3 regions of the Mesorhizobium sp. NPDC059025 genome follow, and region 2 is predicted to be linked to each of the others. Evidence: predicted binding sites of a transcription regulator. Region 2 holds the regulator's gene; each other region holds the start of a gene.
The links. Region 2 encodes PhoB, which activates phosphate uptake and scavenging genes when phosphate is short. Its sites were predicted from a motif close to TGTCATNNANCTGTCAT; they were not measured.
Positions count from the first base shown of each region.

Region 1 (4,176 bases), on a different contig from region 2:
ATATCCGCCGACGACGGCGCGATCGCCGCCATCAAGGCCGGACGCATCAAGGTTGTGACCTCTGTTGCAGGCTTCGAGCCCGAACAGGTCGTGCTGGCCGACGGAACAAGGATCAAGGCCGATGTCGTCATCGCCGCAACCGGCTACCGCACCGGACTGGAAACGATGCTGAGCGGTCTCGGCGTGGTGGATGACAAGGGCAAGCCGAAGGCCAACGGAGCCGAGCCGGGCAGCCAGCCCGGCCTGTGGTTCATTTCCATGCAGCCCAGCATCGTCGGTCATTTCTACGCCGCGGGCCAGGAAGCCAAGGCGATCGCCGCCAGGATCGCAGGGCGCCGATAGCCCTCGGCGCAGCTGCGAAACCACTGGGACGGGTCTCTAAACCCCGATCTTGCCGCCATCCTGCTTGGTGATGGCAACGACGGAAGGCCGCACCGGCATGTCGGGCTTGAAATCCGGCCAACGGGTGGAGAGGTCCTCGTAGTAGGACGGACGACCGAACGGCTCCCAGTCGGTACCGCCGTCACCCGGATGCTGCACGGCGACGAAGGCGGTCTTGTCGTCAGGAGCGAACTGCGGCCCACACATCTCCGCCCCCACCGGCACACGGAAAAACAGCTTGGACGTGGCGCGCGCGGCGCCCTCGGTGTCGACGGCCCACAAGCCGTCAGTGCGTCCGGTTTCTTTGGCGTTGTTGCCGTCAGTGGCCACCCAGAGCCGGCCTGCGGAGTCGACCGCGCAATTGTCCGGCATGCCGAACCAGCCATTGGCCGTGGTCGCGGTGGAGAAGGATGCGCCAATATCGGCCACCGATGGGTCGCCGCATTTCAGCAGGACCTCCCATTTGCCCCTGGTGGCGGCGAAGTCGCCACCATCCTCGGCGATCTCGATCATATGGCCAAAGGCGTTCTTGGCGCGCGGATTGGCGGCGTCGACCTGGTCGTCCTTGCGCTTGGTGTTGTTGGTCAGCATCACGTAGACCTTGCCGTTGACGCCATTGGGCTGGATGTCCTCGGGACGATCCATTTTGGTGGCGCCGAGCAGATCGGCGGCGCGACGCGTCTCGATCAGCACGTCGGCCTGGCTGGCGAAGCCGTTTTCGGCAGTCAGCGGCCCCTGGCCGAAAACGATGGGCAGCCACTCGACACCGCCGTCCTCCGCGAATTTCGCAACGTGAAGCGTGCCGTCGTCGAGCAGATCCTTGTTGGCCAAGGGATTGGCCGGGTCAAACTTGCCCGCCGTGACGAATTTGTAGACATAGTCGAAGCGCTCGTCGTCGCCGAGATAGAAGACGACACGGCCATCCCTGGCCACGATCGATTCCGCGCCCTCATGCTTGAAACGGCCCAGCGCGGTGCGTTTCTTCGGCGTCGAGTTCGGATCGGTAACATCGACTTCCACGATCCAGCCGAAGCGGTTCGCTTCATTGGGCTCCTTGGCAAGGTCGAAACGGTCGTAATGGGCGCCCCACTCATAGGAACCTTCGGGAATGCCGAGGCGTTTGTAGTTCTCAGCTTCCTTGTGGCCCTCCGGGAGGACGCCGGAGAAGTAGCCGTGAATGTTCTCCTCGGCCATCACATAGGTGCCCCAGGGCGTCACGCCGCCGGCGCAGTTGTTCACGGTACCGAATACCTTGGCTCCGGATGGATCGGCATTGGTCTTGACACGATCATGGCCGGCGACGGGTCCGGAGAGCGCCATTTCGGTGTTGACGGTGACACGGCGGTTCAGCTTGCCGTCGCGCACCACCTGCCATTTGTCGCCTTCCTTGCGGATCTCGACGATGGTGCCGCCATGGGCCGCCATCTCGATATCGACCTGATCCCTGGTGAGCGGTGCCTGTTCCAGTGCCTTCTTGCCGTCCTTCTCCACGACTTTGACGATGCCGGGAAACATCAGATGCGGGTTGGTGTATTCGTGGTTGACCACCAGAAGCCCATGCTCGGGCGAACCTTCCAGCGGGATGTAGCCGACGAAATCGTTGTTGTAGCCGAACTGCCTGGCCTGTGCCGCGGCAGTCTGCCTGGCTGGATCGAACTCCGGCGCGTCGGCGAACAGCGGATCGCCCCAACGCAGGAGCACGTCGGCATCGTAACCGGCTGCGACATGGTGCTTGTCGTCAATGCCTGCCTCGACTTCGTCGAAGGTGAAGGCTGAAGCGCCCTCGGCCGCACGCGCCTCGTCGGCGCTCATCAAGGCAAGGGGGCTTACGGTGACAGCAATGGCGGAAACCGCGAGCGAGCCCTCGAGGAAGCCACGCCGCGAAAAACGCGCGGCGATGATCTCGCCCATGGTGCGGTTGTCGGTCGGGTTGATCGCCGGACCTTCATTCTCTTCGAGCAGGCTGGTGCGGAAGCGGATGTCTTCCTGGTCCGACATGACTGACCTCTGGCTTTTGGCGTTGGCTGGGTTGCGTGTCTGGAACCTGCGTAGCGGGCCGGCTTAACAGTTTCATGACGCAGGGCGCGTCCACTGTTTCGTCGGGTCCAAAGCGGACTGCCTGCGGAAGACAGGCTTGGTCCGGCCGAGACCCTTTCGCGTCTCAGTTCCTGCCCGACAGAAATGCATACAACCGGGCAAGAACCCGATCTGGAGCTTCCAGTTGCGGCAGGTGACCGACACCCGGCAGCGTTTCGAACGACGCCTGCGGGATGAGGCGATGCAGCGCCCTGCCGCGCTCCACCGGGATCCAGGGATCGTCCTCTCCCCAGAGGATCGCGACGGGACAGCGAATTCCACCGAACAGCGGCTCGACCTCGGCGGTGTAGCGCTCGTCGGCCTGCGCGAACTGCCGATAGAAGCTCTGCCGTCCCTCGTCGCCCAGCCACGGCTCGACCAGTCTCTCAAAATCCGCGGCTTCGATGCCGTTGACGATCGCACCCTTGATGTAGGCTTCCACGACCGCGCGGTGAATGTGCGGCGGCAGGCCGAGAAATGCATCCACGTGACGGCCGACATGGTCGAAGAACTCGGATCCCCAGGGCCGCATGGCGACGACATTCATCAGCACATAGCGTGTGAACTCGCAGCCATGCAGGAGATGAGCGCGCAGCGTGGTCGCTCCGCCAAAATCATGGGCGACGACGACAGGGCGTTCGAGACGCCAATGCGACAGCATCTCGGCGAACACCTGCCCCTGGATGTCGAGCGACGTGCGCTGTGCCGCATCCTTTTGCGATCGTCCATAGCCGGGCATGTCATACCAGTAGACCCGGTAATGCCTTGCCAGGGACGGAATGATCCGGTGCCATGAAAAGGAGGACCACGGCCAGCCATGCGCCAGCACGAGATCCGGACCGATGCCTGCCGTGCCGGCGGCGACGCGCCCCGCGGAGGTCGACACCATCTCATCGAGCTTCCATGACATCGTGCCATCTTGCCGCGTTCGCGCTTTCATCGGCAAGGGCCGGAGGCCGTGAAAATGCAGCAGTTTTGAATCAAATGCCGGCTGCGGAATTTCCGTTCCCGCAACCGAATCGCTCCATGCTTTCACTTGCGGCGGGAAATGAACGGAGCATCGATGAACAGTGATTTTGCCGCCGCGCGCCTGCATCTTGAGCGGGCAACCCACTACCTGCGCGGCAACGACCAGACCAGTACCAAGGCCTGCGAAGCGCTGGATATCCTGATCGAAGCCATCGTCACCGCCCAGCACACCAAGCCGAAAGGCCAGGTGATCGAGTTTCCGAAGACGGTTCAGCTGCGCTAGTCCGCCATTCCCGACACTTGACCCAAGCCTGCTGTTGGGAAACAAGCTTGCCTGGCGGGCAATCGGGCTGGGTGGAGACAATCTGTGAACGTATTCGGCATGGCGCAACTCGGTGTCTCCACCGTGATTTTCCTGCTTGCCGCCACGGCAGCCAAACATTGGGCGCTGGCACCGAGCTTCGGCAAGATCGCCATCACCCTGGCACTCTATACACTTGGCAATCTGATCATGCTGAAGCTCATCCGCGACTTCGGCATGTCGATTTCGCTCAGCCTGTCGGCGGTCATCCAACTGGTGGCCGTAAATGCGGTGGCTCTGGCTTTCTTCGGCGAGCGGCTGACGGCGATTCAGGGCGTCGGTATCGCGTTGGCTATCGTTGCAGTCGCGCTCGTCACGCTGGGGCCTTATTTGCAGGGCCGATGACAGCCATGCCGGGATTGGTTAAGCCGGCTTTCCTCGACAGGCTG
Region 1 covers NZ_JBHYIM010000006.1:291,458-295,633, forward strand. Annotated here, with positions in the region: gene ACFWYE_RS16965 (flavin-containing monooxygenase) at 1-342, shown strand, start outside; gene ACFWYE_RS16970 (PhoX family protein) at 379-2,379, opposite strand; gene ACFWYE_RS16975 (alpha/beta fold hydrolase) at 2,543-3,367, opposite strand; gene ACFWYE_RS16980 (hypothetical protein) at 3,521-3,709, shown strand; gene ACFWYE_RS16985 (hypothetical protein) at 3,809-4,132, shown strand.
Region 1: the regulator PhoB is predicted to act here: its motif matches at 2,443-2,459, upstream of ACFWYE_RS16970 (PhoX family protein).

Region 2 (4,176 bases):
TCACGACGATTTGCGCCGCAGGAACCGCGCGATGGTGATTGCTGCCGTGCGTCGCTCCGGTGAGCCGTCCCGCACGGAAATCACCGCCATCACCGGCCTCAGCCATTCGACCATTTCAGCGATTTCGTCTGATCTCATCGCGGAGGGCATTCTGCGCGAGGGCCGCAGTGAACCGACGGCATCGAAGCGGGGGCGTCCGCAAGTGGGCCTGCAGCTCGATCCCGGCGCAGCGGCTGTGCTGACGGTCGTTCTGTCGCTCAACCTTTTGACGGCCGCAGCCATCGACTATTCGGGCAAGGTCCTGACGGAAGAAACACGCCGTCTGGACACACTGTCTCTGCCCCGGGAAGCGCTGGTCGATGAATGCGTCGAGATGGTCCGGCGACAGCTCCACGACCGGAGCCTGGCAAGACATCGGGTCCTGCGCATAGCTTTCGCAGTTCAGGGCACGGCAGATTCGCATGCGCGCACCATGCTGTGGACGCCAATCACCCCGCATGGCGATATCCCCTTTGCCGATATCCTGGAAAACGCTTTTGGCATTCCCGTCATCGTCGAGAACGACTGCAACATGATGGCGGTCGCGCTGCGTTGGCGCGGCACGGACCGCTATCGTGACGACTTCATTGCCGTTCTGCTTTCGCACGGCATCGGCATGGGCATCGTGCTCAATGGCGAATTGTTCATCGGCACCCAGTCGTCCGGCGGCGAATTCGGACACATGATCCACCGGCCGAATGGCGCGCGATGCCGCTGTGGCCGCCATGGCTGCGTCGAGGCTTATGCCGGCAACTATGCAATCTGGCGCAGTGCCCACGGGCTCGATGAAAACACCGAACCGGCCGCTGACATTCCCGACGACGAAATGCAGAGGCTGGCTGAAAAAGCACGCGCAGGCGTCGGCCCCGAACGCGAGGCCTATGAACGCGCAGGCACAGCCCTCGGCTACAGCCTCGGTTCACTTTTCGCCGTCATCGACCCTGCCCCGGTAACCTTTGTCGGCATCGGTGCAACGGCCTTCGATCTGATCGAGCCGGCATTGCGGCGGGCAATTGCCCAGACCGCCGGCGGACAACATTCGAATTCAATTGTCTTTGATACGGAACCCAAGGAGCAGATGCTGATCCGCGAAGGCTGCGCCATGCGCGCGCTGACCTTCATCGATCAGGAGATCTTCGCGCTTGGCGGTCCGATGGCTCCCATCCCTCAGCTTCTGGAGGTCTGAGCCGGCGATCAGGGCGCAATAGCGATGAACCGGCCTTGTCCCTGATCAATCCTCGCGGATGGCGTAGCCCGAGCCGCGTATCGTGCGGATGACGTCCGGCATGCGGCCATTGTTGACCGCCTTGCGCAGGCGCCCGACATGCACATCGACTGTACGCTCATCGATATAGATCGTCTCGCCCCAGACATTGTCGAGCAGCTGGCTGCGCGAGAAGACCCGCCCGGGATGCCGCATCATGAATTCCAGCAGCCGGAACTCCGTCGGCCCGAGCCGGATCTCGCTCTTCTTGCGGTAGACCCGGTGCGACTCGCGGTCGAGTACGATGTCGCCGACCTTGAGCACGGAAGACAGCACCTCGGGTTTCGCGCGGCGCAACAGTGCCTTCACGCGTGCCATGAACTCAGGCATCGAGAATGGCTTGACCAGATAATCATCGGCGCCGGTGGACAGACCGCGCACACGGTCGCTTTCCTCGCCGCGTGCCGTCAGCATGATCACCGGCAGGCGCTCGGTCTCCGGTCGCATCCGAAGCCGCCGGCACAATTCGATGCCGGATACTGCCGGCACCATCCAGTCGAGCACCAGGAGATCCGGCACATTTTCCTGAAGCCGGATTTCGGCTTCGTCGCCCCTGGCTACTACCTCGACCTGGTAGCCCTCGGATTCCAGATTGTAGCGGAGGAGGACGCCCAACGGCTCCTCGTCTTCCACCACCATGACACGCGGCGCGATCATCTTGCCGTCCGTCCCGTGGTCAGGCCGCCGGAACGGCAGCAGCCGTCTCGTCGAGCTTTGGCCGGTTGGGCGGCAACTGCTCGCCCGTCAGCACGTAGAAGGCGTTCTCGGCGATGTTGGTGACATGGTCACCGATGCGCTCGAGATTCTTGGCGCAGAACAACAGGTGCGTGCAGGCCGTGATGTTGCGTGGATCTTCCATCATGTAGGTGAGAAGCTCGCGGAAGACGGACGTGTATTTCACATCGATCCGCTCGTCGTCAGCCCTCAGTTGGGCGAGCCCCTCTGCGTCCCTCGCCGCATATTTCTCGACGACACCGTCGACCTGGTCGAGCACCAGATGGGCCATCGCGTCGATCGAATGCGAAAGGTCGCGCGGCGTGGCGCCCTGTCCGACCGCGCCGACTCGCTTGGCGATGTTCTTGGCCAGGTCACCGATGCGTTCCAGATCTCCGGCCATGCGGATGGCGCCGACCACGGCGCGCAGGTCCTGCGCCATCGGCTGGCGCTTGGCAATCAGCGTGATTGCCTTGGTGTCCAGCTCGCGCTGGCGCGCATCCATGATCGCATCGTCCGACACGACCCGTTGGGCAAGTCCATTGTCTGACTTCAGCAGCGCCTTGGTGGAGCTTTCGACCATCGAGCTCGCCAGTTCACCCATGTCGCTGATGAGCCTGCTGATTTGTCCGAGCTCTTCGTCGAACGATGCGACGGTATGTTCGCCCATATCTATGTCCTCTTTTTCCTCGGCAGCAATCGCTCACTCAGCCGAAACGGCCGGTGATGTAGTCCTGCGTGCGCTTGTCGTCGGGGTTGGTGAACATCTTGTCGGTAGCACCTTCCTCGACCAGGTAGCCGAGATGGAACATCGCCGTGCGCTGCGAGACGCGGGCGGCCTGCTGCATCGAATGGGTGACGATGACGATCGTGTAGTTCTGGCGCAGTTCGTCGATCAGTTCCTCGACCTTGGCGGTCGCAATCGGATCAAGCGCCGAGCACGGTTCGTCCATCAGAATGACTTCAGGCGACACCGCGATGGCGCGCGCGATGCACAGACGCTGCTGCTGGCCGCCGGAAAGGCCGGTGCCGGGCTCGTTGAGGCGATCCTTCACTTCGTTCCAGATTGCAGCCTTCTGCAGGCTGGATTCGACGATACGGTCCATCTCCGCCTTGTTCTTGGCAAGGCCATGGATGCGCGGTCCGTAGGCGACGTTCTCGTAGATCGATTTGGGGAACGGATTGGGTTTCTGGAACACCATGCCGACGCGGGCACGCAGTTCCACGACGTCGATCTTCGGATCGTAGATGTCTTCGCTATCGAGGGTGATCTTGCCACCGACCTTGGCCGCATCGATCGTGTCGTTCATGCGGTTGAGGCAGCGCAGGAAGGTCGACTTGCCGCAGCCCGAAGGGCCGATCAGCGCCGTCACCTGATTCTGGCGAATGTCGAGATTGACGTCGAAGAGTGCCTGTTTCTCACCGTAGTGCACGGTCACCTTGTCGCCGCGCATCTTGATGATTTCGTTCGTCTGGGCGCTCATCTGGCTGCTCACTGCCTGTTCGAGGGTCTTTTCCGTCATGATATTCATATCAGGCTCCCTTTCTACCAGCGCCGTTCGAAGCGGCGCCTGAGCACGATCGCTGTGATGTTCATGGCCATCAGGAAGACCAGAAGGATGATGATTGCGCCGGACATGCGTTCCACGAACGCGCGTTCAGCTTCGTTGGCCCACATATAGATCTGCACCGGCAGCGCCGTCGCGGGATCAAATGGGGTTGCGGGATAGTTTGCGACAAATGCCACCATGCCAATCAGCAGCAGCGGCGCCGTTTCACCGAGTGCGCGCGCCAGGCCGATGATCGTGCCGGTCAGGATGCCGGGGGCAGCCAAGGGCAGGATGTGCTGGAACACCATCTGCATCTTCGAAGCGCCGAGACCGAGCGCGGCCGAGCGGATCGAAGGCGGCACGGCCGCGAGTGCGGCACGCGTTGCGATGATGATCGTCGGCAGCGTCATCAGCGTCAGCACCAGGCCGCCGACGAAAGCGGCCGAGCGCGGCATGCCGAGGAAGTTGACGAATACGGCGAGGCCGAGCAGACCGAACACGATCGAGGGCACGGCTGCCAGATTGTTGATGTTCACCTCGATCAGGTCGGTGAACCGGCTCTTCTTGGCGAACTCCTCGAGATAGATCGAGGCGGCGACGCCGATCGGC
Region 2 covers NZ_JBHYIM010000007.1:73,502-77,677, forward strand. Annotated here, with positions in the region: gene ACFWYE_RS17970 (ROK family protein) at 1-1,225, shown strand, start outside; gene phoB (phosphate regulon transcriptional regulator PhoB) at 1,271-1,960, opposite strand; gene phoU (phosphate signaling complex protein PhoU) at 1,980-2,687, opposite strand; gene pstB (phosphate ABC transporter ATP-binding protein PstB) at 2,725-3,549, opposite strand; gene pstA (phosphate ABC transporter permease PstA) at 3,564-4,176, opposite strand, start outside.

Region 3 (4,176 bases), on a different contig from region 2:
GTCCCGACAGGCTCGGATTGGTCATGAAATATTCCTGCGCGTTGAACGGTTCTTCGCCCTCATCGGGCACAAGGCGCCGCGAGGTACCATCGGCCAATACTTCGAAACTTTGCTGGTTGTCCATGATGTTGCCCAGCATGATCTGGCCAAGGATCTGTTCATGCACAGTTGGATTGGTGATCGGCACCATGCATTCGACGCGGCGGTCGAGATTGCGCGGCATCAGGTCGGCCGACGAGATGTAGACGACAGCGTCATCGGACGGCAGTCCATGTCCGTTGCCGAAGCAGTAGATGCGGCTGTGCTCGAGGAAGCGGCCGATGATCGACTTCACGCGGATGTTCTCGGAAAGTCCCGGAACCTGTGGCCTCAGGCAGCAGATGCCGCGCACGACGAGATCGATTTCCACCCCGGCGCGGCTGGCGTCGTAGAGTGCGTCGATGATGGTCGGGTCGACCAGCGAGTTCATCTTCATCCAGATGCGCGCTGGCTTGCCATTGTGTGCGTGTTCGATCTCTTCCTTGATATGATCCAGGATGCGGCTGCGCAGCGTGTAGGGAGACAGCGCAAGACGCATCTCGCCGGTCGGCTCGGCGTAACCGGTGATGAAGTTGAAGATCTGCGCGACATCGCGGGCAATGCGTGCATCGGTCGTGAAGAAGGACAGATCGGTATAGATGCGCGCCGTGATCGGGTGATAGTTGCCGGTGCCGAGATGCACGTAGTTGCGCAGGCGGCCGTCTTCGCGCCGCACCACCAGTGACATCTTGGCGTGCGTCTTCAGTTCGAGGAAACCGAACACGACCTGCACGCCGGCACGCTCGAGATCGCGCGCCCAGCGGATATTGGCCTCCTCGTCGAAACGCGCCTTCAATTCGACCAGCGCGGTCACCGATTTACCCGCTTCGGCGGCATCCGCGAGCGCGCGCACGATCGGGCTGTCATTGGAGGTACGGTACAGCGTCTGCTTGATCGCGACGACCTCGGGGTCGGCTGCCGCCTGGCGCAGGAACTGCACGACGACGTCGAATGATTCATACGGGTGATGAACGACGATGTCCTTCTCGCGGATCGCCGCGAAACAGTCGCCACCATGTTCGCGGATACGCTCCGGAAAGCGCGGATTGTAGGGCACGAACTTCAGATCGTCGCGAGCGATGGAGACGATCTCGGATATCTGGCTGAGTGCCAGCGGTCCGGTCAGGACGCTGATCCGACTCGACGAGACGCCGAGTTCACCGGCGACGAACTCACGCAGTTCCTCGGGCATCAGGTTGTCGAACTCGATACGGATCACCGAACCGCGGCGGCGGCGCTTCAACGCCGTCTCGAACAGCCGCACGAGATCCTCGGACTCCTCCTCGACTTCGATATCGCTGTCGCGGATGATGCGGAACGTGCCGGAACCCGTGACCTCATAGCCCGGGAAAAGCTTGCCGATGTAAAGACCGACCACCGCCTCGAGTGGAATGAAGCGCACATGGCCCTTGCGATCCGGCAGGCGGATGTAGCGTTTCAGGGCCTGCGGCAAGCGCAGCAGCGCGCTCATCGTCTCGCCGTTCTTGCGATGCCGCAGCTGCAGGGCGATCGAAAAGCCGAGATTGGGAATGAATGGGAACGGGTGCGCCGGGTCGATCGACAGCGGCGTCAACACCGGGAAGACCTGCTCCTGGAAATGCTCTTCCAGCCAGATACGCTCGTCCTTGGTCAGCACGTCGCCGGCGACCGTCTCGATGCCTTCCTTGTTGAGCAGCGCCATCAGCGCCGAGAGGCTCTTCTGCTGATCCTCCTGCAGGCGCTCCACTTCACGCAGCAATTGCTCAAGCTGCTGCTCCGGCGTGCGCCCGTCCGGGCTTTTCAGCACGATGCCTTCGCGTACCTGCCCCGCAAGGCCGGCGACACGCACCATGAAGAATTCGTCCAGATTTGCGGCGGAGATCGACAGGAAGCGAACGCGCTCGAGCAGCGGGTGGTGCGCGTTGAGCGATTCCTCCAGCACACGGCGGTTGAATTGCAGCCAGGAGAACTCGCGATTGACGAAGCGATCAGGATTTCCGCCCTCGACGCTTGCCGTTTCGACATTGATGAAGTCGGCCTGGACCGGCTTGAGCTCGTTCATGTCCGCCTTTCTCTCCAGCGAGTCACACCGGTTAACCGGCTCAATTTATCCTGTGACAGGGTTTTGCGACAGTTTCATTTCATCGAACTTGCAAAGAACACAGATATGCTTCAAACGCATGTCGTATGCGCTGAAGGAGACGATGATGGCCGGCGGTTCCATTCCCCATTTCCAGAACGATGCGGGCCATCCGGCGATCGAGATCGGCGTGCGCGAATTCATGTGTGTTGGTGCCAACCCGCCTTTCGATCACCCGCACGTCTTCCTCGATCTTGGCAGCGACGACGAGAAGGTCTGCCCGTATTGCTCGACCCTTTATCGCTATTCGGCCAAGCTGAAAGCGACCGAAACGGTGCCGCCAGGCTGCCTCTACCTCGATCGCGCCGCCTGATCTTTCCGATCGTTCGATCATGACCATGGATGCGCGGTCTCGCCCAGTCGTGATCGCCGGTGGCGGCATTGCCGGACTGACGGCCGCGCTCGCCTTCGCGCAGCGTGGCTTCACAGTCGAGATCTACGAACAGGCACCTCGCCTCGAAACCATCGGCGCGGGTATCCAGCTTTCCCCGAACGCGACGCGAATCCTGGCAAGCCTCGGCGTGCTGGAGCGGCTATTGCCGATGGCAGTCAGGCCGGAGGCCGTTGTGCTCAAGGATGCGGCCAGCCTGAAAGAACGCGCGCGCGTTCCGCTTGGAGCCTTCGCCGAACAGCGCTGGCTGGCGCCTTATCTCACCGCCCATCGCGCCGACGTACAGGCGGCGCTGGTTGCGCAAGTGGCTGAAACAGCCGGCACTCGGCTGATCACCGGCGCGACGCTAAAGAATATCGGCACCTCCCCGGAAGGCGTTATCGGTACCTTCGAACAGGACGGAACACAGGTTCGGCCAATGGGCTCACTCCTGATCGGCGCGGATGGCGTCTGGTCGAAAGTCAGGGAGCTGCCGGGACTTGCCGGCAAAAGCCGTTTCACCGGCGAGCTCGCCTGGCGTACCACCATCGCCGCCGATAGCCCGGCCGGTAGGACTTTTGCCCTGGTGGGCGCGGCTGGCTGTGTCACCGCTTTCCTGCATTCCGGTTTTCATCTCATTGCCTATCCGGTCAGCGCAGGCACGGCCATCAACCTCGTCGCCTTTACCAGGGGCGAGCGTATCGCCGAGGGCTGGTCCGGCCACGCCGATCCGGCAATCCTGACTGGAGCGCTCAGGGGAGCTGCCCCTGCCTTGGCGAGGCTGATAGCGGAAGCGGGAACATGGCTGGCCTGGCCGCTGCATGCAGTCGACCCAAAACCGTCATGGACACTGCCGCGAGGCGTTGCCCTGATCGGCGATGCAGCACATGCCATGACACCGTTTGCGGCACAGGGCGCGGGCATGGCGATCGAGGACGCAGCCACGCTTGCTGCCTGCGTTGCCGGATCTTCGCACAGCATTGCCCAGGCACTGACAAGCTGGGAGCAGCAGCGCAAGCCGCGTGTGGCCAAGGTCGCGCGACGCGGCGCACTCAACCATCTCGCCTGGCATGCGGCAGGTCCGGTAGCGCTGGCGCGAAATCTTGTCCTGAAGTCGCGCTCCGGTGAACGCCTGGCCGCCGATCTTGACTGGCTCTATGGCTGGCAGCTCCCGAATGCCGCCCTCACGCATGGCGCCTGACGACGTTGGCGCTATTGTCTGTTGTAGAGCTGCATCGACAGGTTTAGCGACCAGGGCAGCGGGTTCCACCAGCCAGTCCGCAGACCAGCCACTCGCAGCGCCCTCGCCGTCCAGGTGTTGCAGCCGACAAGCGCGTTGAAGGCACCTTCGGCTTCGTAAAAGCCATCGCTGGCGCCGTAGCCGGCACCCGGAATGAATTTTGGCCGATCGGCCTGCCGCGAGAAGCTTGCGGCGATGAAATCGAGCAGCGCTGCGAACCGTTCTTCGCTGACATCATAGCCAACCACGGCGGGATGTGGTTCCGGGATGCGGCCGGCGACATCGACATGCATGACGGCCGCATCCACTGTCAGCGCCCTGAGCACCGGCAGAGGCTTCAGGTCAGACCAGGTCGGCGTCTCGAGATAG
Region 3 covers NZ_JBHYIM010000001.1:492,879-497,054, reverse strand. Annotated here, with positions in the region: gene ACFWYE_RS02325 (RNA degradosome polyphosphate kinase) at 1-2,119, opposite strand, end outside; gene ACFWYE_RS02320 (zinc-finger domain-containing protein) at 2,265-2,510, shown strand; gene ACFWYE_RS02315 (FAD-dependent monooxygenase) at 2,536-3,768, shown strand; gene ACFWYE_RS02310 (TIGR02117 family protein) at 3,780-4,176, opposite strand, start outside.
Region 3: the regulator PhoB is predicted to act here: its motif matches at 2,185-2,201, upstream of ACFWYE_RS02325 (RNA degradosome polyphosphate kinase).